Regions from separate parts of the Stenotrophomonas sp. STEN087 genome, predicted to be linked through region 2. Evidence: predicted binding sites of a transcription regulator. Region 2 holds the regulator's gene; each other region holds the start of a gene.
The links. Region 2 encodes FliA, which starts transcription of late flagellar genes. Its sites were predicted from a motif close to TAAAGTTTNNCNNNCNNNGGCCGATAA; they were not measured.
Positions count from the first base shown of each region.

Region 1: ACVOK1_RS09875 (methyl-accepting chemotaxis protein) is a predicted target of FliA. The motif match lies at 3,602-3,628, and genes of this name have one in related genera.
Region 3: ACVOK1_RS15925 (GGDEF domain-containing protein) is a predicted target of FliA. The motif match lies at 5,201-5,227, and genes of this name have one in related genera.
Region 4: ACVOK1_RS12780 (methyl-accepting chemotaxis protein) is a predicted target of FliA. The motif match lies at 2,318-2,344, and genes of this name have one in related genera.

Region 1 is NZ_JBRRCR010000029.1:5,575-13,206, forward strand. It holds gene ACVOK1_RS09860 (bifunctional diguanylate cyclase/phosphodiesterase) at 1-1,302, shown strand, start outside; gene ACVOK1_RS09865 (hypothetical protein) at 1,483-2,004, opposite strand; gene ACVOK1_RS09870 (hypothetical protein) at 2,072-2,284, opposite strand; gene ACVOK1_RS09875 (methyl-accepting chemotaxis protein) at 2,383-3,573, opposite strand; gene hflD (high frequency lysogenization protein HflD) at 3,740-4,354, opposite strand; gene mnmA (tRNA 2-thiouridine(34) synthase MnmA) at 4,351-5,493, opposite strand; gene ACVOK1_RS09890 (NUDIX hydrolase) at 5,490-5,951, opposite strand; gene ACVOK1_RS09895 (hypothetical protein) at 5,953-6,441, opposite strand; gene clpS (ATP-dependent Clp protease adapter ClpS) at 6,552-6,878, shown strand; gene clpA (ATP-dependent Clp protease ATP-binding subunit ClpA) at 7,184-7,632, shown strand, end outside.
Region 2 is NZ_JBRRCR010000043.1:15,658-23,289, reverse strand. It holds gene ACVOK1_RS12665 (chemotaxis protein CheA) at 1-1,793, opposite strand, end outside; gene ACVOK1_RS12660 (protein phosphatase CheZ) at 1,796-2,401, opposite strand; gene cheY (chemotaxis response regulator CheY) at 2,401-2,793, opposite strand; gene ACVOK1_RS12650 (RNA polymerase sigma factor FliA) at 2,851-3,594, opposite strand; gene ACVOK1_RS12645 (MinD/ParA family ATP-binding protein) at 3,591-4,478, opposite strand; gene flhF (flagellar biosynthesis GTPase FlhF) at 4,465-6,162, opposite strand; gene flhA (flagellar biosynthesis protein FlhA) at 6,308-7,632, opposite strand, start outside.
Region 3 is NZ_JBRRCR010000070.1:13,075-20,706, reverse strand. It holds gene ACVOK1_RS15945 (GYF domain-containing protein) at 1-599, opposite strand, end outside; gene ACVOK1_RS15940 (lytic murein transglycosylase) at 631-2,790, opposite strand; gene egtD (L-histidine N(alpha)-methyltransferase) at 2,879-3,859, opposite strand; gene egtB (ergothioneine biosynthesis protein EgtB) at 3,856-5,127, opposite strand; gene ACVOK1_RS15925 (GGDEF domain-containing protein) at 5,271-6,575, shown strand; gene ACVOK1_RS15920 (YchJ family protein) at 6,557-6,949, opposite strand; gene ACVOK1_RS15915 (sulfite exporter TauE/SafE family protein) at 7,032-7,632, shown strand, end outside.
Region 4 is NZ_JBRRCR010000044.1:15,965-23,596, forward strand. It holds gene ACVOK1_RS12775 (hypothetical protein) at 1-101, shown strand, start outside; gene ACVOK1_RS12780 (methyl-accepting chemotaxis protein) at 156-2,282, opposite strand; gene ACVOK1_RS12785 (MerR family transcriptional regulator) at 2,389-2,754, opposite strand; gene ACVOK1_RS12790 (hypothetical protein) at 2,835-3,239, shown strand; gene ACVOK1_RS12795 (L,D-transpeptidase family protein) at 3,334-4,290, shown strand; gene ACVOK1_RS12800 (M23 family metallopeptidase) at 4,295-4,936, shown strand; gene ACVOK1_RS12805 (hypothetical protein) at 4,957-5,364, opposite strand; gene ACVOK1_RS12810 (nucleotidyltransferase domain-containing protein) at 5,327-5,980, opposite strand; gene ACVOK1_RS12815 (hypothetical protein) at 6,044-6,688, opposite strand; gene ACVOK1_RS12820 (adenylosuccinate synthase) at 6,812-7,632, opposite strand, start outside.

The DNA of each region.
Region 1 (7,632 bases), on a different contig from region 2:
GACCTGCTGACCGGCCTGCCCAACCGCGCGCTGCTGGGCGAGCAGACCGCCGAGGCCATCGAGGAGGCCCGCGACCGCGGCACCTCGCTGGCGATGCTGTTCATTGACCTGGATGGCTTCAAGAACATCAACGACAGCTTCGGCCACGCCACCGGCGATGCGCTGCTGAAGGCCGCCGCCACCCGCCTGCACCAGAACCTGCGCAACAACGATCTGTTCGGCCGCTTCAGCGGCGACGAATTCATTGTGGTGCTGCGCGACCTGGCCGAGCCGGAGGATGCCGGCCACGTGGCGCGCAAGCTGATCGGCTCGCTGGCCGAGCCGCTGCGCCGTGGCGATACCACCCTGAAGGTCGGCGCCAGCGTGGGCATCGCCATGCTCGGCGACAGCCAGACCGATTTCGACTCCCTGCTGCGTGCCGCCGACGCGGCGATGTACGCGGCCAAGGAAGCCGGGCGCAACACGTATCAGTACTACAGCCAGGACGCCCTGGCGCGCATCCAGCGCCGGCTGGAGATCGAGCATGGCCTGCACGGTGCCATCGAGCGCGAGGAGTTCAGCCTGGCCTACCAGCCGCTGCTGCATGCCCATCACGGTGAACCGCCGGCCATCGAAGCGCTGCTGCGCTGGCATCGTCCCGGCGTGGGCTACTGCAGCCCGGCCGAGTTCATTCCCATTGCCGAGAAGTGCGGCGAGATCGTCCGCATCGGCGACTGGGTGCTGTCCGAAGCCTGCCGCCAGGCGGCGGCGTGGGATCGTGCCGGCCTGCGTTTCGAGCGCATCGCGGTGAACGTCTCGGCCGTGCAGCTGCGTGACCGCGGGTTCGCCGAGCGTGTGATCGAAATCTGCCACGCCCATGGCTGGCCGCCGCAGCGGCTGGAGCTGGAACTGACCGAATCGGCGCTGATCCGTGACACCGACATCCTGCGCCACTGTTTCGACGTGCTGGAACGGCACGGCGTGCCGCTGGCGGTGGACGACTTCGGCACCGGCTTCTCCAACCTGCATTACCTCAACCGCTTCCCGGTAGGGCGCCTGAAGATCGACCGCAGTTTCGTGCAGGGCATGCTGCACGACACCGGCACGGCCGAAGTCACCCAGGCCATCGTCCACCTCGGTCACGCGCTGGGCATGAAGGTGGTGGCCGAAGGCGTGGAAACGCACCAGGAAGAAGACGTGCTGCGCCGGCAGGGCTGCGACGAGATCCAGGGCTACCTGTACTCGCGTCCGCTCAGCCCGCGCGACCTGGCGCTGTGGCTGCGCCAGCAGCACGCCACCCCGGAAGTGGCCCTGGCCCGGTGACGGTAGCGCCGGGCCATGCCCGGCGGCATTGGTCTGTGCCCTGGTGGGTGCCGACCGTTGGTCGGCACTGATGCCTGCGCTCGCGATCATCCACGCATGGCGTGGATCTACTTCCGGGCTTTGCCTTGGTGGGTGCCGACCGTTGGTCGGCGCGGATGCTCATCCACGCATGGCGCGGATCTACTGGCCAACGAACCGCTGCGGGAGTTTCGAGCGCAGCCGTGCCCGTATTGCCTCGACCACGTTGGCATAACGCCGCCGCTGGATGCGGTAGCCCATGTAGAAAATCAGCGGACACACCAGCATCGGCCATGCCATCGGCCGCACCAGCATGATAGGTACCACCAGCAGGGTCAGGATCAGCGCGAACCAGCTGCATCGACCGATCACGCGCACCTCGCGCCGCCGCGTGTCGACCACGATCAGGCCCCGCATCAACCCGAAATAGCGTCCCTGGAAGGACGGCTCGAAGCTCTCACGGAAGGCCACGCTGCCGTCGGGCAGGGCATGGAACGCCAGGCGCAGCCATTTTTCGATGGGAAGATCGTGGTCCAGTCCGGCCAGCGACAACTGGCTGAGTTCAGCCGGCGAAGCCGCGACCCGCTGGTTGAACAGGATGATGCCGGTGCGAAAGAAAAACGGCGCCCAGAACAACAGCAGCAGGACTTCGATCAGCAACAAAGCGATCAGGGCGATGGCCATCGGTCTTCCATGAACGGGACCGGCGCATCATGCCATGGGCGACAGCCCATCCACGCATGGCGTGGATCTACAGCGAATCCCCATCCAGCCCGAGATCCCAGGCCATCCCCAGCAGTTCACCCGCGGGTGCGTGTGGGGCAGGGCGGGCATCGGCCAGCTGCCTCAGCTCCTCGATCTCCTCGCGTGCGACCGCCTCCAGCTGCTGCAGCTGTTCGCGCACGCTCGGGTTGCGCGGGCGTTCGGTGGGGTCGATCGGGGGCAGGGCGCGGATCAGGGTCATGGTGCGCGGGTCGGGGGCATCCAACGGCAGGTTACAGGCAAAGGCCCCGGAATGACCGGGGCCTTGCGGGCTGCCGGAGCAGGCAGCGGACATCAGGATCAGAACAGCTCGACCGTGCCGGCGCCCATGTTCTGCTGGGCCACCGGCTTGTGCGGCGGGCGCTCCCACTCGCTGCGCAGTTCGCGCAGGCGGCTGCCGGTGCGCTGCAGGGCGGTGGCGATCTCTTCGTCGAACACGCCGCCGTTACGGTGCAGCAGTTCCTGCAGGGCCACGGCTTCGCGGTTGATCGCGGTCAGGCGGTCCAGATGGGTGTGCACGCCGCCCAGGGCCTGGGTGGCGATGTCTTCGAACTGCAGGGCGCGCACGGCCTCGGCCACGCTGCCGTCGATCGAACGGGCGCACTCGGACACTTCGCGCATGCCATCGCCCAGCGAGGCATTGATCTGCGCCACGTTGTCCAGCATCGCCGCCGCTTCCTGGCGTGCTTCGCGGGAACGGTCCATGTCACGCGAGGCCATGTGCGAGACGGTCTCGCGCACCTTGGCGATGGCGTCCTTGGAGCTGTGGGCCAGCTTGCGGATCTGTTCGTTGAAGGTGGTCGAGCGCTCGGACAGGTTGCGCACTTCGTCGGCCACCACCGCGAAGCCACGACCGGCTTCACCGGCACGGGCCGCTTCGATGGCCGCGTTCAGCGCCAGCAGGTTGGTCTGGTCGGCAATCGACTTGACGTCTTCAAGCAGGGCGAAGATGCCGTCCAGGTGCTGGGCCATCTGGTCGATGTGCTGCACGGTGGTGCTGCTCTGGCCGCTCACCTGTTCCAGCGCTTCCACCAGCTGTTCCATGCGGTGGTTGGCGTGCTGGGCGAAGCGGGCGACGTCGAGGCCGGCATTGCCTTCGTCACCGGCGCGGTCGACGATGCGCGACAGGGCCTGGCTCTGCTGGCGCGACTTGCGGTTCATCGCATCGAAGCTGCCACCCAGGCTGGAGACGGCCTGGCGGATCAGGTCACGGGCGCGTTCGACTTCGCCACGCGAGCCGTCGATCTCGTTGCCGACGAAGCTGCGCAGTTCGGTCAGCAGCTGGTCCTGCTCACGCAGGACACGGGCATGTTCCGGGGAACGCTGCGCCTGGGCGCGGGTGGTCCACCACGCAAAGCCCAGCCAGCTCAGCGTCATCGTGGTCAGGATCGCCCAACGCAGGGCGGCCGGCCATTCGAAACCGATGGCGAAGGGGAGCAGCAGGGTCAAGGCCAGGGGGGCGGCCAGACGGATGAAAATGCGTGAGTACATGGACGTTCTCGGGAGGTGCACGGAGGATGTATCGGCCGTACCCCCTTTCTCTTTAACGTCGATGTGGCTTCTGGATGCGCCGGATTTCCGACGCCCCGGTGCGTCAGGGGTCAGCCGCGGGGGCGGATCCCTTTTCCACGGAAAAGGGCTCTGACCCCAAGGCCCCTCAGGCCAGCTGCCGGTCCACGGCTTCGGTCATCGCCTTGCGGCTGAGCAGGAAGTCCCAGTAGCTGCCGCCCAGCTGCCGCCAGAGCACGGCCGCACGCACGGCGGCCAGCAGCAGCGCGCGGATCTCGGCCACCACCCCGGCCTGGCCCAGGTAGTGCGGGTTGCCCTGCACCATGACGCGCGGCTTGAGGTGGCTGATGGTGTCGGCGTAGAGGCCGCCCAGGCTGGCCAGCACGTCCGGGTGGCCGCTGTCGCCCAGCTCGGCGGCCTGGCGCTGGGCACGCTCGATGCCCGAGGCGACCTTGTTCACGGTGGCGCCGTCCTGCACGAACCGCCGCTCCAGCTGCAGCACCGACAGGGCCAGCTTGGGCAGGATCGGGTCCTGGCCCTGGTTGCGGAAGTAGTTGTGCAGCAGGCGCAGGCCGGATTTCAGCGCGTCGCGGTCACCGAAGACCTCCTGCGGGGAGGCGGCATCGATGCGGAACACGCTGTCCACCGCGGTACGTACCGCCGCGGCGTCGGAATGGCCGGTATCGGCGATACGGCGTACCTGCTGCAGGGCCTGGGCAATGCCGGCCAGGGCCAGGACGCGGTCGTCGACAGTGAAACTCATGCAGCGATTACCTCAAAAGGAGAAGGGGTGGTGCGCAGGCGCTGTTCCAGCGGCGCATCGGTGGCGGCGATGACCGCGCCGCCCAGGCAGACGTCGCCGTCATACAGCACCAGCGACTGCCCCGGGGTCACGGCCCGCTGCGGGCGGGCGAAGGTCACCTGCACGCTGCCATCGTCCAGCACCTCGACCGTACACGGCTCGTCCGGCTGCCGGTAGCGGGTCTGTGCCGTGCACTCGAAGCGGCGGGCCGGCGGGGCCCCGGCAATCCAGTGCGCGGTTTCCGAGCGCAGGCGGTCGGACAGCATCCACTTGCTGTCCCGGTCCTGGTCCACGTACAGCACGTTGCTGGCCACGTCCTTGCCGACCACGTACCACGGCGCCGCCGGGCGGCCGCGCACGCCGCCGATGTTCAGGCCCTCGCGCTGGCCCAGGGTGAAATAGAACACGCCCGGGTGCTCGGCGATGACGCTGCCGTCGGCCGGGTCGAGGATCTGGCCGGTCTTCGCCGGCAGGTAGCGGCCGAGGAACTCGCGGAAGTCACGCTCGCCGATGAAGCAGATGCCGGTCGAATCCTTCTTGGCATGGGTCGGCAGGCTGACGTCGCGGGCGATCCGGCGCAGGTCGCTCTTTTCCAGGTCGCCAATCGGGAACAGGGTGGCGGCCAGCTGTTCCTGCCCCAGCTGGTGCAGGAAGTAGCTCTGGTCCTTGGATCGGTCGGCGCCACGCAGCAACAGCCACTGCTGGCCGCGCTGGGCGACCCGCGCGTAGTGGCCGGTGGCGATGCGCTCGGCCCCCAGCTCGCGGGCGGCGTCCAGGAAATGCTTGAACTTCACTTCGCGGTTGCACAGCACGTCCGGGTTGGGCGTGCGGCCGGCGGCGTACTCGGCCAGGAAGTGCTCGAACACGCCCTCCCAGTACTCGCTGGAAAAATCGCGGAAGTGGAACGGGATGCCGAGCAGGCCGCAGACGGCCACCGCGTCGCGGCGGTCATCCTCGGCACGGCAGTCGCCGCTGCCATCGTCGGCCCAGTTCTGCATGAACAGGCCGGCCACGGCCTCGCCCTGCTGCACCAGGCGCCAGGCGGCCACGGACGAATCCACGCCGCCGGACACGCCGACCATCACCCGTGGGCTGCTCATGCGACCTCCTGGACCAGGGAAAGCGGATGGCGCTGGCCGGCCAGGTAGTCGGCCACCACCTGCCAGACCAGCGGGCTGCGCAGGCGCGACCCGGCGGCCTGCAGCTCGGCCGGGTCCAGCCACAGGGCGCGGTCGATTCCGGTATCCAGCGGCTGCTCGGGGTCGTGCGAGAGCGGGCGGGCGGCGTAGCAGAAGCGCAGGAACGCCGTGCCGTCAGGCGCGGTCCACTGGTAGCAGCCGATGAAGGCGGTCAGTTCCACCGTCCAGCCGGTTTCCTCGCGTGTCTCGCGCAGGGCGGCGGCGGCCAGGCTCTCGCCCGGTTCCAGGTGGCCGGCGGGCTGGTTCAGCACCTGCCGCCCCTCGATGGTTTCTTCCACCAGCAGCACGCGGCCGCCGTCGACCACCAAGGTGGCCACGGTGGCATGCGGTGCCCAGCGCGGGTCCTGCACAGCGTTCAACTCAGAGGTCGTCCTTCTTGGTCAGCTCCAGCTCCATCGCATCGGCGGTACGGATGGCCGCATCGATGGCGTCGCTGAGCTGGTCGGTGGTGGCATCGGCGTCGATTTTCACCACGAACATGGCGGTCTTGTCCTGCTTCACCCAGCCGCCCATCTTGGCGTCCTGGGAGTCTTCCAGCATGCGGTTGGCCACGGCTTCGGGGAACTGCGCGGTCTTGGACACATAGCCCGGCGACCAGATCTCACGGATGTTGTGGCTGCCGAAGTCCTCCACGGCCGAACGCACGTAGACGATCTGGGTGCGATCGCCTTCCACGTCGAACACCATCTGGTAATCGCCGTCCTCGTCCACCTCGAAGGTGTAGCCCAGCTTTTCCAGGTGGCGGGCGATGGCGGCGTCGGCCTTGCTGCTCTCTGCGGCGGTCGCGGCACCGGCACTGCCGGCGGCGGCCAGGGCGAACAGCAGGGCAGGCAGAAGGGTCCTTTTCATGAAAATCCTGTGAAACGTGGGGGACAGGCGTTGATTGTGACGGCGGCCGTGCGTGCCGTCCATTCCGCGGCGGGCCGACGCAGGACCGTCGCACCCTCTATAATGTCCAGATGCCCCGCGAGTCTTCCCCCGAATCCCATCACGATCACGGTATTGCCGTGGAGCCCGCGCGCCCGGAAGTGGCGCCGCCGCCGTTCTACCAGGTCATGATCCTCAACGACGACTACACCCCGATGGATTTCGTGGTGGACGTCCTGCAGCAGTTCTTCAGCATGGACCTGGACAAGGCCACGCAGGTGATGCTGCACGTCCATACCCGCGGCCGCGGTGTCTGCGGGGTGTTCACCCGCGAAGTGGCCGAGACCAAGGTCGCCCAGGTCAACGAGTACTCGCGCATGAACCAGCATCCGCTGCTGTGCACGATGGAAAAGGCCTGATCCCGGCGCATCGCCGGTAATCCGCACTGTTCCAGCCATGGCCGTTCTCTGGCCCCGTCTGCGTGCTCACGTTCAATCCGCCTGCCTTGCCCGCAAAGAACCCGGGCGGGGCGCCTTGCGGGTCATCACGTGGCAATCGCTGGTGGCTCGGGTAGGGTTCGCCGAAGCTCCGGCGGGCGCCCCGGGCGTGAACGATGATCAAGCAATCCGCACTGCTAACGCCATCTGAACGCAGCAATCCGCTAGGGTGATGGAAATCGCGTAGTCAGGCCGCATATTGTCCCCATCTGCCGCCGGAGTAATCCATGTTCAGCAAAGACCTCGAACACACCATCGGCCAGTGCTACAAGCGTGCCCGTGAGGCCCGGCATGAATTCATGACGGTCGAACACCTGCTGCTGGCACTGCTCGACAACCCGTCTGCCCAGGCCGTGCTCAAGGCCTGCGGCGCCGACGCCGAACGCCTGCGCCAGGAGCTGGAGCAGGCCATCGAGGCCTCCGTGTCCCGCCTGGCCGAAGACGATGGCCGCGATACCCAGCCGACCCTGGGCTTCCAGCGCGTGCTGCAGCGGGCCGTGTACCACGTGCAGTCCTCGGGCAAGAAGGAGGTCACCGGCGCCAACGTGCTGGTCGCCATCTTCGGCGAAAAGGACTCCCACGCCGTCTATTACCTCAACCAGCAGGACGTCACCCGGCTGGACGTGGTCAATTACCTGTCCCATGGCATCGCCAAGCTGGGCGAGGAGGGCGAGCA
Region 2 (7,632 bases):
TCGCCGATCAAGGTTGCACCGGCGTAACCGCGCAGGCCGCGCAGGGCCTTGGGCAGCGGCTTGATCACCACTTCCTCGCGGCCGCGGACCTGGTCCACGACCAGGCCGAAGCGGGCTTCGCCGGCCTGCAGCACCACGATGGTCAGCAGGGTGGAGGCGGCCGGCGTCACATCCAGCCACTGGCGCAGGTCGACCAGCGGCAGGGTGTGCGAGCGGCGGTCCAGCACCGCACGGCCATCGAACCAGCCCAGCGAGGTGCGCGGCGCGTGCAGCACTTCCATCACGCGGGCCAGCGGCAGGGCGTAGACATCCTCGCCGGCCTGCACCAGCAGGGTCGGCAGGATGGCCAGGGTGAGCGGCACGCGGATCAGGAAGCGGCTGCCACGGCCCAGTTCGGACTGGATCTGGATCTGGCCGCTCAGTTCGCGGATGCGCGACTGCACCACGTCCATGCCGACGCCGCGGCCGGAAATATCGGTGACCTGCTGCTTGGTCGAGAAGCCGGGCAGGAACACCAGGTGCAGGCATTCCTCGCTGCTCAGGCGGGCGGCGGCTTCCGGATCGATCAGGCCCTTCTCGCGTGCCTTGGCGCGCAGCTTTTCCGGATCGATGCCGGCGCCGTCATCCTGCACTTCGATGCTGACGTAGTCGCCTTCCTGCTGCGCCGACAGGCGTACATGGCCCATCCGCGGCTTGCCCTGGGCTTCGCGCAGGTCAGGCATTTCCACGCCGTGGTCGATGGCGTTGCGCACCAGGTGCACCAGCGGGTCGGCCAGCGCTTCGACCAGGTTGCGGTCCAGTTCGGTCTCAGCGCCGATCAGCTCCAGGTCCACTTCCTTCTGCAGCGAACGGGCGACGTCGCGGGCCACCTTCGGGAAGCGCGAGAACACCTTGCCGACCGGCTGCATGCGGGTGCGCATGACCGCCGACTGCAGGCGCGCGGTGGCGATGTCCAGCGTCGACACGGCGCGGTCCAGCTCTTCGTCGCGCAGGCGGGTGCGCAGGGTCTTGAGCCGGTTCCGTGACAGCACCAGTTCGCCAATCAGGTTGACGATGGCGTCCAGGCGCTTGGTATCCACGCGCACGGTGTGTTCGGCTTCGGCCACCGGCTTGTTCGCCGCCGGCTTGGCCGGCGCACGCGGCGCAGGTGCCGGTGCCGGCGGGGCCGCGACCGGTACCGCAGCCACCGGCTTGGCGCCGGGCACGGCACCGCCATGCAACTGGTCGAGCAGGGCTTCGAATTCGTCTTCGCTGATCAGGCCGTCGTCGGCCTTCTTCGGCGGTGCGACCGCGGTCGGGGCATTGCCGCCGTGCAGCTGGTCGAGCAGCGCCTCGAACTCGTCGTCGGTGATCAGGTCGCCGCCTGCAGCAGCCGGCGCGGCCGCCGTGGCGGCGCCCGCAGCGGGGCTGGCGCCACCGTGCACGTCGAACTGGGCGATCAGTTCCGGCGGCGCATAACCGGGCTCGGTGCCCGACGACACCGCGTCGAGCATCGACTGCAGGTAGTCCAGCGACTGCTGGGCGGCATCGAAGTGATGGGCCTGCAGCACGGCCTGGCCGGCACGCGCGGCGCCCAGCGCTTCTTCCGCCGCATGGCACAGCTCGACCATGGCGGTAATGCCGAGGAAGCCGGCGCCACCCTTCAGCGTGTGGTAACCACGGAACACCGCGTTGAGCTGGTCGTTGTCCTGCGGTGCCTGTTCCAGCGACACCAGCTGTTCGCCCAGGCGATCCAGGATTTCCTGGGCCTCGATGATGAAATCGGCAGTGATGTCGTCGGCAACCGCGCTCATGCTTACAGCCCCAGGTCCGACAGAAGGTCGTCGGCGTCGTTCTGCGAAACCGCGTGGCGGTCCAGTCCCTTCAGTGCCGGCCCGGCAAGTTCCGGGTCGGTGCGATGCTGTTCCGGCGGCAGGCCGAGCGCGCCGAAGCCTTCGTGCACGCGGCGGACGATGCCGACCACGCGACGGATGATCTGCCCGGTCAGGTCCTGGTAGCTCTGGGTCAGGGCGATCTCGGTCAGGTTGTGGCGGATGCGCTCAAGCTGTTCGTCCTGGCCCGGCTGCAGGCCATCGGCACGCAGCTGTTCGGTCAGGGCGCGGCATTCCTCGGCCAGGTCCAGGGTGCGGTGGGTGGCCTGTTCGGTCATCGCCACCACGTGGTCCAGGCGTGCGCAGGCATCGTCCAGCTCGCCGGCCTCGTCGGGCACGGTCGGCAGTTCGCCCAGGGCCTGGCCCAGCTCGCGGGCCAGCCGCGAAAGGCCGCTCATCATCGGCTGGGTACGCGCGGCCACCAAGCTGTCGATGCGCTGGCGCCAGGCGGTCTCGTCACCCGACTCCAATGCATCCAGGGCCTCCTGCAGGCGCAGGGCGAGGGCGCTTCTGTCGACCTGGGCGTCCATCAGGCGCTCGCTGCCAGGCGTTCGAAGATCTTGCCGAGCTTCTCTTCCAGGGTCTGCGCGGTGAACGGCTTGATGATGTAGCCGTTGACGCCGCTCTGGGCCGCTTCGATGATCTGCTCGCGCTTGGCTTCGGCGGTCACCATCAGCACCGGCAACGTCTTCAGCTTGGCATCGGCGCGGATCGCCTTGAGCAGCTCGATGCCGGTCATCACCGGCATGTTCCAGTCGGTGACCACGAAATCGAACGGCTGGCTCTGCAGCAACGACAGCGCGGCATGCCCGTCCTCGGCTTCGGCGGTGTTGGTGAAGCCCAGATCGCCCAGCAGGTTCTTGACGATGCGACGCATGGTCGAGAAATCGTCAACGATCAGGATGCGCATGTTCTTGTTCAAAGCAGAGTTCCTTTGTTGTTCGCTGCGGGCGGCCGGGGGCAGCCGCCTCGCGCATGTTCATTGCTCGAGGCCGGCGTCGGCCGCCTCGAAAACCTTCAGCCGGCCGCGCAGGCGCAGCACGGCCTGGCCGTGGATCTGGCAGACCCGCGATTCGCTCACGCCGAGCACCGCGCCGATCTCCTTCAGGTTCAGCTCCTGCTCGTAGTAGAGCGAGAGCACCAGCTGCTCGCGTTCGGGCAGGTGGCCGATCGCCTTGCCCAGTTCGCGGCCGAATTCACCGCGTTCCAGTACCTGCTGCGGGGTCGGGCCGCCCTGGGCGACGGTGTCCAGCTCGCCTTGGTCCTCGATGCGCGATTCCAGGCTCAGCACCTGGCCACGCGAGGCGTCTTCCATCAGGCGCAGGTACTCGGGCAGGGGCATGTCCATCGCCGCGGCCACTTCGGTGGCGCTGGCGGCGCGGCCGCTGCTCTGCTCCAGTCGGCGGATGGTGGCGGCGGCGTCGCGGGCACGGCGGTGCACCGAGCGCGGTACCCAGTCACCACGGCGGATCTCGTCGATCATCGAGCCGCGGATGCGGATCGAGGCGTAGGTCTCGAACGACGCGCCCTGGTCGGCGTCATAGCTGCGCGAGGCTTCGATCAGGCCCATCATGCCGGCCTGGATCAGGTCGTCCACCTCGACGCTGGCCGGCAGTCGCGCCGCCAGGTGGTGGGCGATGCGCCGCACCAGGTCGGAATGCTGGGCGATGACATCGGTCGCGCTGGCGCGCTGGACTTCCTTGTACTGGGCTGCACCTTTCATACGGTCACCCCACGCTGCTTGAGGATGCGTTCGAGGAAGAACTCGACGCCGCCACGCGGTTCGGTCGGCGCCTGCCAGCGGGCGGTGCGGCGGGCGATCTCGGTGATCGCCAGCGCGGCCGGGCTGGACGGGTAGGCCTTGACCACCGGCTGCTGGCGCTGCACCGACAGGCGCAGCCAGTCATCCTGCGGCACGCAGCCCAGGTAGTTCAGCGAGACATCGGCGAGGAACTTCTCGCAGACGCGGGTCAGCTTTTCGTACAGCACGCGGCCCTCGTTGGGGTCGCGCACCATGTTGGCCACCACCTGGATGCGGTCCACGCCACGTTCGCGCGAGAGCACCTTGATCAGCGCGTAGGCGTCGGTGATCGAGGCGGGCTCATCGCAGACCACCACCACGGTGTCCTGCGCGGCCTGGCAGAAGGTCAGCACGCCATCGGTGATGCCGGCGGCGGTGTCCACCACCATGATGTCCAGCTCGCGTTCCAGCTCGGAGAACACGTTGACCAGGCCGACATGCTCGGCCGGGGCCAGTTCGGCCATGTGCCGGCGGCCCGAGGCGGCCGGGACCACCAGCACCCCGTTGGGGCCCTCGATGATCACGTCCTCCAGGCTGCAGCGGCCGGCGACCAGGTCAGCCAGGGTGAACTTCGGGTTCAGGCCAAGGATGACGTCGATGTTGGCCAGGCCCAGGTCGGCGTCCAGCAGCAGGGTGCGTTTGCCCATGCCCGCCAGCGCCACGGCCAGGTTGGCCGACACGTTGGTCTTGCCCACGCCGCCCTTGCCGCCGGTCACCGCGATGGTGCGGACAGGGCCGAGCGGCTCGCTGCGGGTGGCCGACAGCGGGAAGGTATTGGTCAGCTTGGCGTACTCACGCGACGGCATGGTTCAACTCCGGGTTGCAGGGCATATCGGCCGCTCGGCGCAAATCTTCAAGGCGAAGTACGAGATTGGCTGCACTGGCCCGGTGCAGGTCCTCCGGGACGTCCTGGCCATCGGTTACCCAGGTGATCGGCAGGGCGTGGTCGACCGCCACCGAAAGGGCGTTGCCGAAGCGGCCGGTCTCGTCCAGCTTGCTCAGCACCAGGCCCTGCAGGTTGGCCGCGCCGAAGCGGCGGACGACCTCGTCCATGTCGCCGAAGCTGGTATTGGCCGGCAGCACCAGCAGGGTGCGTACCTGGCGGGCGGCGCGCAGCCACTGCAGCTGGGCGGCCAGGGCGCGGTCGCGCGGGCCGAGGCCGGCGGTGTCGATCAGCACCAGCTTGTAGTCCTGCAGGCGCTCCAGCAGCTGGTCCAGGTCGGTGCCGCTGTTGGCCTCGTGGACGGCGATGCCGAGCTGGCGGCCGTAGCCGTACAGCTGCTCGCGGGCGCCGACGCGCATCGTGTCGGTGGTCACCAGGGCGACGTCACGCGGGGCATGCTTCTCGGCGAAGCGCGAGGCGAGCTTGGCGATGGTGGTGGTCTTGCCGGCACCGGTCGGGCCGACCAGGGCGATCACGCCGCCTTCTTCCAGCGGGTCGACCGGGGCGATCGGCAGCTTGCGCGAGATCAGCCCCAGCATCAGGCCGCGGCCGCGGTGGGCCTCGGTCTCCAGCGGGATCTGCATGGCCACGTCGCGGGACAGGCCGGCATCGAAGCCGTACTCGTCCATCAGGTCCAGGGCGGTGGCACGCACCGCGCTGCCGCGCAGGCGCTCATCGGTGAATCGGTTCATCTCGCGCTCGATGACCTGGCGCATGCCGGCCACTTCGTGGCGCAGCTGGCGGATCTCGCCGTCATCGGCAGCGACCATGGTCAGTGCCGGGGCCGGGGCCAGCTGCGGTGCCGGTGCCGGGGTCGGCAGGGCGTCGGCCAGCGGCGCCATATCGTTGGCGGGCATTTCGGCGGCCGGCGCTTCGATGGCGGCGACCACGGCGGTGGCCGATGCGACTGCGGCTTCGACTGCGGCTTCGACCGGGAGGGCGGCGACGGCCGGGGCCGGCAGCGGCAGCGGCGGCGGCAGGACTGCGGCGTCGTCTTCCAGCGGCGGGTCGATCAGGAAGCGGGCGCGGTTGATCGGCGCGGCGGCGACCACGGCGGCGCTGGCCGGCGGTGCCACGATGGCGTCGGCGTACGGGGCGAAGATCTGCTCCGGCAGTGCCGATTCGTTGACGCTGGCGCGGGCCAGGGTGGCGGCGAAGCCGGTGCTGCCGCGGGTCGGCACGATCTCGTCGGCGCTGTCCAGGGTGCGGCCGGTGGCGCCGACGGCGGCGCGGGCGAGCGCGGCGACGGCCGAGGTGGTGGCGGCCACCGGCTCGGCGGCCGGGGTCGCGGTGCGGCGGCGGGTCACCGCGGCGATCACGGCGTCGGCGGCGGTGCGCGGCTTCGGCGGCGGCGGCGGGGCGATCTCGCGGCGCGAGGCTTCCAGTGCACGCTGCACGGCGCTCTCGTCGTAGTGGGCGGCGGCGACGATCGCCACGCCTTCCTCGATCCGGCGGTTGGACAGGATCACGGCGTCGGGGCCATGTTCCTTGCGCACCAGGTTCATGGCCGAGCGCATGTCGGCGGCGACGAATCGTTTGATTTTCATGCTGTGGTCACGGGACGAAGTCGGCGGAGTGGCGGTCGAGGAACGCGGGTGGTCGGTGGTCTGCACGGTTCGGGTTCCCCTTGGAATCTGTCGTGTATTGCGGTTTGAAAGTGGTGTCTGTTTTCTGGCGCGTGGAAGGCGGGCGTCAGCTGATCGTTCCGACCAGTTTCAGGCGCTTGTCTTCCGGCACCTCGCTGTAGGCCAGGACCGACAGCGACGGAACGCTGTGGCGGACCAGGCGGGCCAGCGCGGCACGCACCGGGCCCGGTACCAGCACGACCGCCGGCTCGTTTCGCGCTTCCTGCTTGCTGACACATTCGGCCAGGCTCTGGTGCAGTCGCTCTGCGAGTCCGGGTTCCAGCGCGGCGCCGTTGCCCTGCGTGGACTCCTGCAAGACACGTTCCAATTGCGGGTTGAGGGTGAACACCGGCAGCTCCGCCGACATTCCGGCGATCTCCTGCACGATGAAGCGGCCCAGCGCGGTGCGCACGGCAGCGGTCAGCGTGGCCGGGTCCTGGCTCATGGGGGCGTGCTCGACCAGCGCTTCGGCGATCTTGCGCAGCTGGCGGATCGGAATGCGCTCGACCAGCAGGTTCTGCAGCACGCGCACCACTGCCGACAGCGGCAGCGCCTTCGGCGTCAGATCTTCGACGAGCTTGGGTGCGCTCTTGCCCAGGTTGGCCAGCAGGTGCTGCACTTCTTCGTGGCCCAGCAGTTCCGGCGCGTGCTCGCGGATCAGGTGCGACAGATGGGTGGCGACCACGGTGGCCGGGTCGACCACGGTGTAGCCCATGGTCTCGGCCTGGGCACGCTGGTGCGGCTGGATCCAGGTGGCATCCAGGCCGAACGCGGGGTCCTTGCCGGCGATGCCTTCCAGCGGGCCCAGCGCGCTGCCCGGGTCCAGTGCCAGTTCGCGGTCGGGGTGGATGTCGGCGGTGGCCACCGGCACGCCATGCACCAGCACGCGGTAGCCGTTGGCCGGCAGTTCCAGGTTGTCGCGGATGTGCACGGACGGGATCAGGAAGCCCACGTCCTGGGTCAGCTTGCGGCGCACGCCCTTGATGCGCGCCATCAGCTCGCCGCCCTGGTTGGCATCCACCAGCGGGATCAGCCGGTAGCCCACTTCCAGGCCCAGCGGATCGACCGGGCGCAGTTCGTCCCAGCTCAGTTCGGCGGTGGGGGCGGCGGCCGGGCGGCCGAGGGCATTCAACGGGCCGGCTTCAGCGGCGGCCGCGGCCGGATCGACAGCCGGCGCCTGGCTTTTGCGGTACAGCTTCCAGGCGATGAAGCCGAGGATCGCGGCCAGCGTCAGGAAAGCGACGTTGGGCATGCCCGGCACCAGGCCGACCAGGCCGATGATGCCGGCGGTGATGGCCAGGGCGCGGTACTGGCCGAACACCTGGCCGGTCATGGCCTGGGCCATGTCCTGCGAGCGCGAGGCGCGGGTGACCAGCATCGCCACGGCGCTGG
Region 3 (7,632 bases), on a different contig from region 2:
TGGCAGTGCCGCAGGTACCAGTGGTTGGCGAACACGCCGGCGGTAACGCCCAGCGCCAGGCTTGAGATGGACGAGAAGGCCTCCGGCACGTCGAGCAGGGCTTCGGCCACGCTGCTGACCACCAGCACGGCGATCCACAGCATCGCCACCCGGTACATGCGCCGGTACATCATCCACGGCAGGCCGAACAGGAACGCGGGCCAGTGCCAGGTGCCGGACGCATGGGGCACGCCCTGGTCCAGCCGCCAGCGCCGCCGGTACAGGGCGAAGTTGCTGCCGACCACTGCGGCGTACAGCGCCATGTCGCCTTCCAGCGGCTGGCTGTCCTGCGTGGGGCCCGCCAGCATCCCCGGCGCCGTGTCGGGCGCGCGGTAGGGGTCATCGATCCCACGGTCGACGACAACCGCCGGGGCGGCGACATCGGCCGTCTGGGGCGGCGGGTCGAGCTCGGCCAGCGGGCGCCAGGTCGGCATGCCCTCGCACCAGAGCAGGGTGGCGGCCCCTACCCTGCCCTCGGCCTGCAGCTGCCGCAGGCCGGCCAGGTCGACCGGCCCCTCGCGCTGGCTGCTGTTGGCGTAGTACCACTGTGCGTCCTGCATGCATCGCTCCTTGTCTGTAACGGGGCCCCGCTCAGGGCTGGGGCTGGCTGGACAGCACCTGCACCAGCACGTGGCGGCCGCCCGGGGCCACGGTCACGACATCCGGACCGGCGTTGGCCGCCTCCAGGCACACGTACTCGCGCCAGCCATCGCCAACGTCGGCCATCTTCGCCGCCGCTTCAGCGCCGGGGTTCCAGGCCACCAGCGCGCGGCTGCCTTCGGTACGCAGTTCGATGCGGCGCTTGAGCACCGGGTCGCGCAGCACGTAGCGGCCGCCGGCCGGGCTGTAGATGCGGTCGCTGCGGCCCGGATCGCGCGGATCGCGCAGGGACCACGGCCCTTGCTGGCGGCGGGACTGGGCGTAGTTCTCGTACTTGTCCTGGTAGGTCACCCCGTCCACGCCGTCCACTTCCACGCGGGTGGCGTCGCCCACGCGGAAGTAGTTGTGCAGGGCCTGGGTGAAGGTGGCCGGTGCGCTGCCCGTGTTCTCGGTGACCAGCTGCTGGCGCAGCTCGCGGCCCACGCGCACGGTCATGCTCAGGCGCAGGCCGAGATCCTGCAGCGCCGGTGGCGCCAGGGTCAGCTCGATGCTGCCGTCGTCGAGGCGGCGCGCCTGCTGCAGTTCCCACGGCAGGGTGCGGACGAAGCCGTGCGCCGGCACGTCATTGCCCTGGCCCTGGCGGCCGAAGTACGGCCAGCACACCGGGCTGCCGCCACGGATCGGGGTTGGCAGCTCGGCCCGCTTGGGCGACAGCCACATCACGTCGGGCTGGCCCTTGGGCACGAAGGACAGCAGCTGGCCGCCGAACACGCTGATGGCGGCGGTGGCTTCGGGGGTTTCCACCAGCCAGGCATCGAGTCCCTGGAACTGGCCGCTGCTGACACCCTGGATCTGTTGCACGGTGGATCGACTCCGTAAGGCCGGCGACTGCGCGGCACTGTAGTTGGCAGGAAGACTGAAACGGGTGGGTGTGGCCGGCGTGCGCGGTTCGGCCTGCAGCGCGCGAAGGATGCGCTGGCCGGGGCGGCCATCGGCATCGGCCCAGCCCAGGCGGCGCTGCTCGACCTGGAGCGCGCGCCGGCTGGCATTGCCGATCATGCCATCGGCACTGCCGATATCGTGGCCACGGGCCAGCAGCAGGGTCTGCAGCTGGCGGCGCTCGTCGCGGCCGAGGCCGGGATCATCGGTGGGCCAGGCGGTCGCCAGGCCGTTGCCGCCGCGCAGGCGATCGGCGAGGGTGGCGATGGCCAGCGCGTAGCTTTCGGCGGCGTTGTAGCTGTAGATCGCATCGTAGTTGCGGAAAACCAGCAACGCCGGGCCCTTGGCACCGGCCGGCAGCAGCAGGGCCGCGCGGGCATCGGCCGGCAGGCCCTGCGGCGCGAGGGCGCTGCCATCCAGGCCGGTGATGCCCAGTGCGCGCCAGTCGGCCAGCGCGCGACGCTGGGTGCGCCCGGCCTGCGCCGTCTTGAAGCCCTCGGGAATGCGTACCTCCATGCCCCACGGCTCGCCGCTGCGCCAACCGGCGCGCTTGAGATAGTTGGCGGTGGAGGCGAGTGCGTCGGGAATGCTGGCCACCAGATCGCGGCGGCCATCGCCATCACCGTCGACGGCAATGCGCGCATAGGTGCTGGGCATGAACTGGGTGTGGCCGAAGGCGCCGGCCCAGGAACCGGTGAGTCCCTGCGCCTGCAGGTCGCCCTGCTCGATCAGCTTGATGAGCGCCAGCAGTTCGCCACGGAAGAAGGGCTGGCGACGGCCGGCACAGGACAGCGTGGCCAGCGACTGCAGCAGCGGACGCTTGCCGAACACCCGGCCATAATCGCTCTCCACGCCCCATACGGCGACGATGGTGGCCGGATCGACGCCGTACTGCGCCGATACCCGCTGCAACAGATCGCGATGCTGCAGCAGCATGGCGCGGCCATCGTCCACCCGCGGGCGATCGACCAGGGCGGCCAGGTAATCCCAGATCGGCGTGGTGAATTCCGGCTGCGCATCCAGCAGCGGCAGCACGCTGGGGTCGGGCTGCAGGCCGGCGGTGATGGCAGCGAAGCGATCCGCGGCAATGCCCTGCTCGCCGGCCGTGGCCTGCAGCTGCGTCATGCAGCGGGCGAAGGCCGGATCAGCGGCGGGTGTCGGTGGCGCCGTCAACGGCGCGGCCAGCGCGGCGGCCAGGCCGAGCGTGGTCATCAAGGGCATGGCGTCCTCCGTGTTGCCGGTGCTGGGGCCATGTTAGCGCGGGTGGTGATGTGCCGCCGGGCATGGCCCGGCGCTACCGTCATGGGACCGAGGCGCGCAGCAGGCGCAGGCCGTACGCAGGATCAGAGGCATCCCAATCGGCGATGGTTTCCAGCCCGGCCTGCTGCAGCAGGTGGTTGAAGCTGGCATCGGTGTACTTGTGGCTGTACTCGACCCGGATCGGTTCGCCGGCCTGGAAGTGGAAGGTCTGACCGTCCAGGTGCACATCCTGCTCGCGCTGGCTGACCAGGTCGGTTTCGATACGCAGGCGCGCGGTGCTGTAGCGGGCCTGGTGGCGGAAACCATCGAGGTCGAAATCACTGCCGACCTCGCGGTTGAGGCGGGCCAGCAGATTGAGGGTGAAGGCGGCGGTGATGCCGTCGGCATCGTTGTAGGCGGCCTCGATCAGCGCCGGGTCCTTGTGCAGGTCGATGCCGACCAGCGCCAGGCCGTCACCGCCCATGGTCTGGCGCATCGCGCGCAGCAGGGCGATGGCCTCTTCGCCGGCGAAGTTGCCCAGGGTGGAACCGGGGAAGAACAACAGGCGCCGCGCCGCCTGGCGTTCCGGTTCGGGGACCTGCACCGGGCGGGTGAAGTCGGCGCAGACCGGCAGCATCTCCACCTTCGGCAGCGCCGGGGCCAGGTGGTCGATGCTGGACAACAACGCGGCGCGCGAGATTTCGATGGGGGTGTAGGCCACCGGATCGTGCAGGGCGGCCAGCAGCAGCGCGGTCTTGCGGCCGCTGCCACTGCCCAGTTCGACCACGTGGGCATGCGCGCCGACGGCGCTGGCTATTTCCGGCAGCACCCGGTCAAGCAGGGCCAGTTCGGTGCGTGTGGGGTAGTACTCGCGGGTGTGGGTGATCTGCTCGAACAGGCGCGAGCCACGCGCGTCGTAGAAATACTTGGATGGCAGCTGGCGCGCGGCGCACGAGAGGCCGGCCACGGCGTCGGCCATGATCTGCTGGCGGCCGGGGGTGAGGTCGGTCAGCGCCTGCAGCGCGTCCTGCACGGTACTCATGGAAGATCCCTCGCCAAGCGCACGCCGGAGAACTGCCAGCGCGCCGGTGGATTGAAGAAGTTGCGGTAACTGCTGCGGACGTGGCCGCGCGGGGTGGCGCAGCTGCCGCCGCGCAACACCCACTGGCCACACATGAATTTGCCGTTGTATTCGCCCAGGTTGCCGCCGAAGGGCTGGAAGCCGGGGTAGGCGCCATAGGCGCTGGAGGTCCATTCCCAGACATCGCCGAACAGCTGGCGCAGGCCCGTGCCCTGCCCTGCATGGGGATGCAGCTGGTCGTCGTCGGCGAAGTGGCCGCTGGGCGGCTGCGTGGCGGCGACCGCTTCCCATTCGAATTCGGTCGGCAGCCGTGCCTCATGCCAACGCGCGCAGGCGTCGGCTTCGTAATAGCTGAGGTGGCAGACCGGCGCATGTGGATCGAGCGCGCGCCAGCCGCCCAGGGTGTACTCGCGCTGCAGGTCGTCGTGCCAGTACAGCGGGTGCTGCCAGCCTTCGGCCTCGCACAGGGCCCAGCCTTCGCTGAGCCACCAGCGTGGATCGCGGTAGCCGCCGGCATCGACGAAGGCACGGTACTCGCCGTTGCTGAGCGGGCGCTCGGCGATCGCGTGTGCGGGAACAAGTACGCGGTGCGGCGGCGATTCGTTGTCGTAGGCGAAGGGCGCGTGCTGCGGCCAGCGCGCTGCGCCGACGCTGACGATGCTTTCTTCCCGTGCAACCCAGCCCTGTGCGCTGGCCGCGCTGGTGACCGCCGCGAGGTCTTCGCGATAGGGCGGCTGCAGCGGGTTGCACCACAGGGCGTGCTTGATGTCGGTCAGCAGCAGTTCCTGGTGCTGCTGTTCGTGCTGCAGGCCCAGCTGCAGGTGCTGCAGCGCCTCTTCACCGAGATCGCCATCGGCCAGGCGCGCCAGCACCTGCTCATCGACGTGCCGGCGATAGTCGCGCACCTGCTGCAGCGAGGGCCGCGACAGCAGGCCACGGCGTGGGCGGGCATGGGCCGGGCCGAGGCTCTTGTAGTAACTGTTGAACAGGAAATTCCAGGCCGGATCCCACGGCTGGTGGCCACGTACGCTGGCCAGCACGAAGCGCTCGAAGAACCAGGTGGTGTGGGCCAGGTGCCATTTGGCCGGGCTGGCATCGTCCATGCTCTGCAGCATCGCGTCTTCGGCGCTGAGCGGTGCGGCCAGTTGCTGGCTGCGTCCACGCACATGGGCGAAGTGGCTGGCGAGTTCACGCTGCGGGGCAGCGACGGCGAGGGTTGCGCTGTCCATGGGCACCAGCTTCGGCTGCTGCGGGTGAGCGCGATGTCATCGCACCGGAGCAGCGCATTCACATCGCGCCCATTCAAGAACCCTGCGCCAACGCCGCTAACGGCAGTGCTGCGGCCGTGTAGTGACCGCGCTGGAATTACCGCTTGTCCGATCATCCGCTCCGCCAGCCTGCGCATTACCTGTTCGTGCTGCCCGCCCTGCTGGTCGCACTGGTGCTGTGGGCCACCCTGGGCAACGAGGATGTCGGCCGCGCCGGCCAGCGCGTGCGGCCCTGGTTGCTGGCCTGCCTGGGCGCGGGGCTGGCGCTGATGTACAACCAGGTGCGCACGCTGTGCCTGCTGCTGCTGGTGGCGGCCGTGTTCACGGTGCTGCACCCGGACCTGGCCCACTACCTGCGGCTGGGCTACGTCAGCCCGCTGACGCCGCTGCGCTTCCATGCGGTCTCCACCTGGCTGCCACTGCTGTTTGCCGTGCATGCGCTGTGGCCCGAGCGTGGCCGGCGCCGCCAGGACCTGCTGCTGCGCGGGATCGGCAGCGGCACCTTGCTGGCGATCTTCATCCTGCTGGCCGCGCAGCAGCCGCAGGACATGCATGACCTGCTGTCGAACCGGCACTTCGCGTGGATTCCGAGCGACTGGAATGCGCTGGCGCAGCTGCCGGCCCTGCTGTTCCTGGCGGCGACCGCTGCGCTGGGCTGGCAGGCCTGGCGGCGGCCGCGCCCCCTGCACACGGCGATGCTGCTGGCGCTGCTGTGTCTGTGGTGGATGCTGCCGCGCATCTTCCTGCAGCCGGCGCTGCTGCCGGCGCTGAGCGTGGCCGCACTGCTGCTGATGCTGGGCGCCACCCTGCAGGAATCCTTCCACATGGCGTTCCGCGATGAGTTGACCGGACTGCCGGGGCGGCGCGCCTTCAACGAAACCCTGCAGCGTGCCGCGGGCACCTACAGCATCGCGATGGTGGACGTGGACCACTTCAAGAAGTTCAACGACACCCACGGCCACGACACCGGCGATGACGTGCTGAAGCTGGTGGCCTCGCGGCTGGCGCGGGTGGGCGATGGCGGCCGTGCGTTCCGCTATGGCGGCGAGGAGTTCGCGGTGGTGTTCCTGGACCGCGCGGCGCCGGCCTGCGTGGATGCGGTGGAAGCGCTGCGGCAGAGCATCGAGGACAGCCGCATGCAGCTGCGCGACCGCAGCACGCGCAGCCGCGACGACAACGCCGGGCAGCAGCAGCGCGGCCGCGGCAGCAGCGGCCAGGTGGTGCAGGTGACAGTGAGCATCGGCCTGGCCGACAGCCGCATCGATGCGCGCCCGGCCGGGGTGGTCAAGGCCGCCGACCAGGCGCTGTATGCGGCCAAGGAAGAAGGCCGCAACCGGGTCTGCGCGCACGGCGGCCAGCGCGTGCTGGCGGTGCGCGGCGGCGCCGAGGCTCAGACCGCGTCGAGGTAGTACCAGCGGCCGTCGATGCGCAGGAAGCGGCTGTGCTCGGTCATCCGCACCGCACTGCCACCGCCGATGCGGTAGCGGGCGGTGAAGCGGACTTCGGCGCTGTCGGGGCCGGTGACGGTGTGATCGTTCACGGTCAGGCCCAGCCACTGGGTGCGCTGGCCTGGTGCCTCGTCCAGCGAAAGTTCGGCCGGGCGCGTATCCGGGTGCCAGGTCTGGCGCAGGTAGTCGGCCAGCTGCCGTACGTAGGCGCTGTAGCGCGAACGCATCAGGCGCTCGGCATCGGGTGCGGCTTCGCCAGCGTGGTAGCGGCCGCAGCAGGCGGCGTAGTCGGCGGGCAGGCCGCAGGGGCAGGGATCGGCGGGTGTGCGGGTCATGCCGGTATTGTCGCGCGGGACGCGGCCAGCATCCATCGGCGATAGGCGTATGCTGTCGCCCCCCATCCAAGTGTCGATCGCCGTGCTGGAACTGGTTCCCCCTGAGTTGTGGTGGTTGGTGGTGATTGCCTTCATCGCCGGCCTGGTCGATGCAGCGGTGGGCGGCGGCGGGCTGGTGCAGCTGCCGGGCCTGTTCACGGTGCTGCCGCAGCAGACGCCGGCGATGCTGTTCGGCACCAACAAGTTCAGTTCGATGTTCGGCACCGGCGCGGCCGCCTGGCGCTACGCGCGCAACGTGCGCTTCCCGTGGAAGCCGGTGCTGTTCGCCGCCGGCACCGCCTTCATCTTCTCCTTCGCCGGCGCCACGGCGGTCAGCCTGCTGCCCAAGGAGGCGGTGCGCCCGCTGGTGCTGGTGCTGCTGGTGGCGATGCTGGGCTACACGCTGTGGAAGAAGGATTTCGGTGCGCTGCACCGGCCGCAGGAGATCGGCCGCCGTGAGCTGGCCATCGCGCTGGCCATCGGCGCGGCGATCGGTTTCTACGACGGCTTCTTCGGGCCGGGCACCGGCAGCTTCCTGATCTTCCTGTTCGTGCGCTTCTTCGGCCTGGATTTCCTGCGCGCCTCGGCGGCGTCGAAGGTAGTGAACCTGGCGACGAACGTGGCGGCGATCTCGTTCTTCATCC
Region 4 (7,632 bases), on a different contig from region 2:
TGTTCTGGAGCCTCTGGGCCCGCTCGCCGCTGTACGTCACCACGGGCGAGGATGCAATCTGGAAGATCGAGGACGGCCACATCCACCGCGTGCAGGACTGAGCAGCTGCCACGCGCGCGGACGCGTGGCAGCTCCCTGCGGGCCCTTGTCGAAGATCAGGCCGCGCGCGCCACCACGGCGCGGGCTGCACCGTCCTGCTCGATCTGGAACACCGACACCGAGGTGGTCAGCGCGTTGGCCTGCTCTTCCAGCGCGCGGCTGGCCGCGGTCGCCTCTTCCACCAGAGCCGCGTTCTGCTGGGTCACCTGGTCCATCTGCACCACCACCTGGTTGACCTGTTCGATGCCAGCGGCCTGTTCCTTGCTGGCCGCAGCGATATCGCTCATCAGCTGGTTGGTGCGCGAACTCGCGTGGGCCAGGCGGGCGATCGCCGCTTCGGACTGCACGGTCACGGCCAGCCCGCTCTGCACCTTGGCGGCGGCATCCTCGATCAGTTCCTTGATCTCCTTGGCGGCCACACCCGCACGCTGCGCCAGAGTGCGCACTTCACTGGCGACCACGGCAAAACCACGGCCCTGCTCACCGGCACGCGCCGCTTCCACCGCAGCGTTCAGCGCCAGGATGTTGGTCTGGAACGCGATGCCGTCGATCACCGTGGAGATCTCCGAGATGCGCGCCGACGACTGGTCGATCTCACCCATCACCGTTGCCATCTGCGCCATCGCCTGCTCGGTTTCGCGCACGGCCGCACCGGCCGCATGCGCTTCGCTGTCGGCCTGGCGGGCCAGGTCGGCGTTCTGGCGCACGGTGGAGGTCAGCTCTTCCATCGAAGCGGCGGCTTCTTCCAGATTCGCTGCCTGCTGTTCGGTACGGCGCGAGAGATCGCTGTTGCCGGCGGCCAGTTCCTGCGCGGCGTTGTTGATGCTGTCGGCCGCCACCTGGATGCCACGGACGATGCCGGTCAGCTGCGCGGTGGTGGTGTTGGCATCGTCGCGCATGCGGGCGAAAACACCCTCGTAGTCACCGTCCATGCGCGCGGTCAGGTTGCCGTGCGAAATCGCGCGCAGCACGTCGGAGACATCGGCGATGCTGGCCTGCGAACTGGCCATCATCGCGTTGAGGTGTTCGACCATCGCGCGATACTGGAACTGGAACGCCTCGGCATCGCCGCGCACGCTGAAATCGCCCGCGCCGGCGGCCCGGGCCAGCGTGTCGATCTGGGCGCTGATCGCCATCAGGCTCTGCTTCACCGCGGCCAGGGTGCGGGTGAACGCGCCCTTCTCGCCGGGATACTGCGGCAGGTCGCGGCTGAGATCGCCGATCGCGTAGCGCTGCATGACTTCGGCCATCAGCAGTTCCACCTGCACGTGCGATTCCACCAGGCTGTTGGTGGCCTGCACCATGCGGCCGAAATCGCCGGGGAAGGCGCTGGCATCCATGCGATAGCCGATGGCACCGGCCTCGTGCTGCTCGGCCATCTGCAGCTGCGCGCCGATGGCGGCCTGCACGCTCTGCCGCACGCTGCCCATGGCCTCGCCCAGCTGGGTCAGTTCATCGCGGCCACCCAGGTGGAAGGACTGGTCCAGCTCACCCTTGGAGAGCCGCTGCGCCAGCTGCACCGCACGCGCCAGCGGGCCGGTCAGGCTGCGGCCGATCATCACCGAGGCGGCGATGCCGACCAGCAGCGCTACGCCGCCCAGCACCAGCAGCTGCAGCAGGCTGCGCTCGCCGAGACGGATCGCTTCGGCGGCCGCCTCGCGGCTTTCCTTCTCTTCGAAGGCCACGCCATCGGCCAGCGCCTTGTTCCAGCCATTTGCGGCCTCCTGCACCGGGCCCAGGGTCAACGCGATGGCGCCGGGGAAGTCGCCCTGCGCCATCAGTTCACTGGTCTGCTTGTTGAGCGGGCGCGCAACCGCACGCATGGCCGCGATGGCCTCGCCCATCGCCTTGCCATCGGCATCGCCGGGCAGTGCCTGGTAGGCGGTCCAGCTGGTTTCGTAGCGCTTGACCAGGTCGGCGATGCGTTGCTCGTCGGCCTCGCGCGCGTCACCCTGGCGGATCAGCATCTCGCGGCGAACGACCATCATCTGGTTGTTGGCATCGAGCATTTCCGACAGCAGTCGCACCTTGGCTACGCTGACCTCGACCACCTGCTGCATGGCGTGCTTCTGCACGGCCGTGGCGGTGGCACCGATGGTGACCACGGCAGCCACCAGCAGCAGCAACAGGCCAAAGCCAAGGCCAAGACGCCAGGCGACCCTGACATTCCTCAAGTAGTTCATGGGGGGGGGAATCCAAACGTGGAGGGGATGCGCCCTTATCGGCCCGCCGCCCGTGCTCCTTGACCGTGCAACCGCCGACGCTTCGGTGGCGGTTCACATTCTTCGTTCAGCCAGCGACCTCGTGTGGCTGCAGTGGACAGGCGCTGGCCAGGCGCGTGGCCAGGTCCTGGCGCAGGGCGCCGAGCGCGGCGATGCGGGCATCGATGTCGGCGAGCTTTTCCTGCAGCGCGGCCGCCAGCAGCGGGCCGGCATCGGCCTGCTCCCACAGCCTGGGCAGGCGCTGGCCGATCTCGGCCAGGGTGAAGCCGAGCTGCTGGGCGGTGCGGATGTAGTGCACCAGCATCGCCGTTTCCTCGGGGTAGTCGCGGTAGCCATTGGCCAGGCGCCGCGCGCCGATCAGGCCCTGCTTCTCATAGAAACGCAGGGCTTCGCGCGACAGGCCGCAGGCCTGGGCCAGCTCTCCAATCTGCATGGGGGGTTCCAGAAAACGCTTGACCTTGAAGTTTACTTCAGCCCTGACAGTACGCCCTCTTTCCCCTGTTGAAGGCGTCCATGCTTATCTCCCGCTACCTCCGCATCGTCCGCGCCAGTGCGTTCTACGACCTGGTGGTCACCCTGCCCTTCGCCCTGCCCTGGACCTTCGCACCGCTGCATGCGGCGATGGCGGCGCTGGCCCAGGCCTGGCAGCTGCCCGGCCAGGTGCCCGCGCTGGACCCGCTGCACATGCTGCTGGCCAACCTGCTCGGCTCGGTGGTGGTGATGTGGTCGCTGGCCCGCGTGCTTGCCCCCAGCGTGCTGCTGGGCCGGCTGGATGCCGCCGCACGCTGGCTGTTCGCGCTGTGGCAGGTGTATGCGGTACTGCACGGCGCCAGTGCGATCCTGCTGCTGTTCACCGTGGCCGAGATCGGCTTCGGCGTGCTGCAGAGCTGGCGCATCGAGGATCACCCCACGCGTTGAGCGCTCATCTGCCGCTCAGCAACACGCCGGTGTTTTCACGCGGGCTGGTCGCGGGGTGCAGGCATGGTGGGGGCACGTTCTGCAGGAGCTTCCCATGCTTTCACCCCGCGTTGCCGTGCTTGCGCTGTCGCTGCTGGTTTCCCCTGCATTCGCGCAGGCCCCGCCAGCCGACCTGCCCGCGCCCATCGCCGAACGCGCCGGACCGGACATCGCCGCACGCTCGCCGTTGCACGCGCAGGTGCTGCTGGACCGCGCCAATTTCTCGCCCGGCCAGATCGATGGCGAAGTGGGCAGCAACCAGCGCCGCGCGGTGTCCGGCTTCCAGGCCGCGCACGGGCTGACCGTGACCGGCGAGCTGGACGATGCCACCTGGAAGGCACTGCAGGCCGATGCCAATGCACCGCTGGCCAGTTACACGCTGACCGCCGAGGACGTGGCCGGTCCGTTCCAGCCGGTGCCGAAGGGTCCCGCCGCACAGGCCAAGCTGAAGGCGCTGGGCTACGGCAGCGTGGAAGAATCTCTCGGCGAGCGCTTTCATGCCTCGCCCGAGCTGCTGAAGGCGCTCAACCCCGGCGTCGACCTGGGCAAGGTCGGCAGCCGCATCCAGGTGCCGAACATTGCGCCGGCACCGCTGCCGAAGGCGGCCAAGGTGGTGGTCGACAAATCCGATTCCACCCTGCAGCTGCTCGATGCAGCGGGCAAGGTGATCGCGCAGGTGCCGGTATCGTCGGGCAGCCAGCATGATCCGCTGCCGATCGGTGAATGGAAGATCCTCGGCGTGTACCGCGACCCGCCCTTCCACTACAACCCGAAGCTGTTCTGGGATGCGCGCAAGGGCGAGAAAAAGGCCACGCTGCCGCCGGGCCCGAACAATCCCGTGGGCCGGGTCTGGATCGACCTGTCCAAGCCGCATTACGGCCTGCACGGCACGCCCGAGCCCGGCCATGTCGGCAAGACCGAATCACATGGCTGCGTGCGCATGACCAACTGGGATGCGCTGCGCGTGGCCGATGCCGTGGATACCTCGGTACCCGTCGTGATGCAGGAGTGAGGCGATGCGTCTTTCGCAGCTGATCGTACTGGGCGTGCTGCTGGGGCTGGGTGCCGGCTGGTGGCTGCGCCGCGATGCGGGTGAGCCGGTGGCGGTTGCCCTGCCTGCAGCGCAACCCGCGGTGGCCGCGGCGCCGCCGGCTGCGGCAGCAACGCCGCGCGTGGACGCCCCGGTGCCCACGGCCGTGCCGCCGTCCAGCGCCACCGATGCGCCAACCGGTCTGCTGCTGCCGGTACAGGGCATCCTGCCCTCGCAGCTGCGCGATACCTTCACCGATGCACGCAGCGAGGGCCGCGTGCACGATGCCATCGACATCATGGCCGACGCCGGTACGCCGGTGCTGGCGGTGGCCGACGGCACGGTGGAAAAACTGTTCGACAGCGAGCGCGGCGGACTGACGATCTACCAGTTCGAGCCCAGCGGACGCTGGTGCTACTACTACGCCCACCTGCAGCGCTATGCCGATGGCCTGGCGGAAAAGCAGGCGATCAAGCGCGGTGAAGTGATCGGCTACGTCGGCAGCACCGGCAACGCCAGCGCCGATGCCCCGCACCTGCATTTCGAGGTACATGTGCTGGGGCCGGAGAAGCAATGGTGGAAGGGCGAATCGATCAACCCGTATCCGTTGCTGCAGGCGGGGCGCTGACGCGTTGGCACCCGCTTCGCTCAGAGGCCTGAGGCAACACGCACCGCATCACAGGCCGTGATCAGGTCTTCCACCAGGCGGCCACTGACATCGAGTTCGCCCTCGTACTCGGCGATGTTGTGCTGCTGGTGGCACTTGTCGAGCACGCGCCACACCTCCGGACCAATGCCCAGCGTGTGCTTGAGCGACTGGAACACGATGTAGCGGTTGCTGGGCCGGAACCCCTGCGCGCGAAGTGCGGCCAGGCTCAAGGCGTGCGCGGCGTTGTAGGCAAGGTCGAAGCGGCTTTCCAGCGACAACGTGGCATTGCGTGCGTCACGCAGCCGCGCGAGGCCCGAGCGCTGCAGGCCTTTGATCTCGCGCGGATCGGGCGGTTCGGCGGTGAGCGGTTTACCCGCCCCGACCAGATTCTGCAATGGCGAGGTCATCCTTTCCTCCAATCACCCACACCTTGGGTTGTTCGAGAACACGCTGCAAAAAGGCATTGCCCTTGCGCAGGCGATCATGCAGTTCGTCATGCGTGTACAGCGTCGGGTTCACCGGCCGTCCGAGGCGATCTTCAAGGGGATCGAGGACGGCCATCAACTCAGCATAGCCCAGCGTATCGGAGACCAGCATCAGATCGATGTCGCTGTGCGCGCTGTCCGTGCGCTTGGCCACCGAACCGAAGACGAAGGCCAGTGCAATCTGGTCCTGCAACGGTTGCAACGCCTCGCGCAGCGGCTGCGCCAGACCGATGGTCTTGTGCACCAGCGCCACCAGCTCGGCATGGATGGGCGAGCCGGCAAACGCGCGATAGCGCTTCTGGTTGCCGACCCTGCGTTGCTCGACCAGGCCGCTTGCGACCAGCTTGGCCACTTCGCGCTGCACGGCGCCAGAGCCGGCACCGCTGCCGCTGATCAGCTCGGAAATACTGAAGTCACGACGATCCTGCCCGAACAGCAGGGCCAGCACCCGTTGCTGGGTCTGGGTGAACAGCGCGTCGGCCAGCCCGATGGGGCCGGTGGGAGACGCATTGGCAGCTTGAATACCCATATTGGGCATTATTGTACCCATATTGGGCATTTTGCAAGTGACCTGCCCCACCCCGCCGGGCGTGGCCCGGCGCTACCGCGCCCGAGGACGGCGTTGCCACCGCCGCAGCGCGATGCTGGCCGTCGCCAGTCCGCCACCGGCAATCAGCAGCAGCAGCGCCACCGGCTGCCAGAAGAAGAACGGCCACAGCCACAGGTAGTCCAGGTCGGTCAGCTTCAGGACGTCCATCGGCGGCAGCAGGTCCACCGAGGCCGCACGGCCGGCCAGCGCCGGGTCGACCTCCAGCACGGTCAGCCGCAGCGAGGACCGCCCACGTGGCAGTGCATCACCGCGGCCGTAGCCGAAGTACGAGGCGGCGAACCGGTCCCGCTCGACCGATTCCAGTGCGCGGGTGGTTTCCGCTTCGGGTGCGCCCGAGCGCGACTTCGCGAGGAACTCGGTTTGATCGGTCGGGGTTTGCGCGCGCAGCCGTACTTCTGGATCGATGGCCGGATCGGTGCCGTCATCTGCATAACGCAGGCGCAGTCGCAGCGGGTCGTTGATGAAGCGGTAGACCGTGATCTCGGCGGTCGCGCCCGGCTGCAGCACCAGCGGCAGGGTCTGCGTGCGCGAGGCCAGGTAATTGGCGAGCGCGCCCAGCACCAGCACGATGCAGGCCAGCGTCCACAGGCTCCACAGCAGCCACAGGGTCACCCGTGCCACGGTCTCGCCCTTCATGCCGAAGTCTCCGTCATCGCTGTGCGTCCCTGCCGGCTGTGCCGCCACAGTACCGAAAACGAAAAAGCCCCGCATGTGCGGGGCTTTTCCTGTCACCTGCGCCGGGCATGGCCCGGCGCTACCTCAGGCGAACGGATCCTGCAGGACCATGGTGTGGTCGCGGTCCGGGCCGGTGGAAACGATGCTGATCGGGCAACCGGCCAGCTCTTCCAGCGAACGCAGGTAGGCACGTGCGGCCGGCGGCAGCTCGTCCCAGTTGGTGATGCCGTGGGTGTTCTCGCTCCAGCCCGGGAACTCCAGGTACACCGGGGTGCAGTCTTCCCAGCCCTGCGCGTCCAGCGGCGCGTACTCGGTGCGCTTGCCGTTGTATTCGTAGGCGATGCAGACCTTCAGCTTTTCCATGCCGTCCAGCACGTCCAGCTTGGTGATGCACAGGCCGCTGATGCCGTTGATGGCCACGGCGCGCTTCAGCGCGACGATGTCCATCCAGCCGCAGCGGCGCGGGCGACCGGTCGAAGCACCGTACTCGGCGCCGCGGTCACGGATGCCCTGGCCGATTTCATCGTCCAGCTCGGTCGGGAACGGGCCGCCGCCGACGCGGGTCGCGTAGGCCTTGGCGATGCCCAGCACGTAGTCGATCGAATCGGCGCCGACGCCGGAACCGGCCAGCGCGCCACCGACGGTGGTGTTGGAGCTGGTGACGTACGGGTAGGTGCCGTGGTCGATGTCCAGCAGGGCGCCCTGCGCGCCTTCGAACAGCACGCGCTTACCCTGCTTGCGCAGGTCGTGCAGGATGCCGGCCACGTCGGACTTCATCGGCTGCACGTATTCGCCGAAGGCCAGGGCCTCGTCGAAGGTCTTCTGGAAATCGACCGCATCGGTGTTCAGATACTTGGTCAGCACGAAGTTGTGGTAGTCCAGCGCCGTGCGCAGCAGCTCTTCCA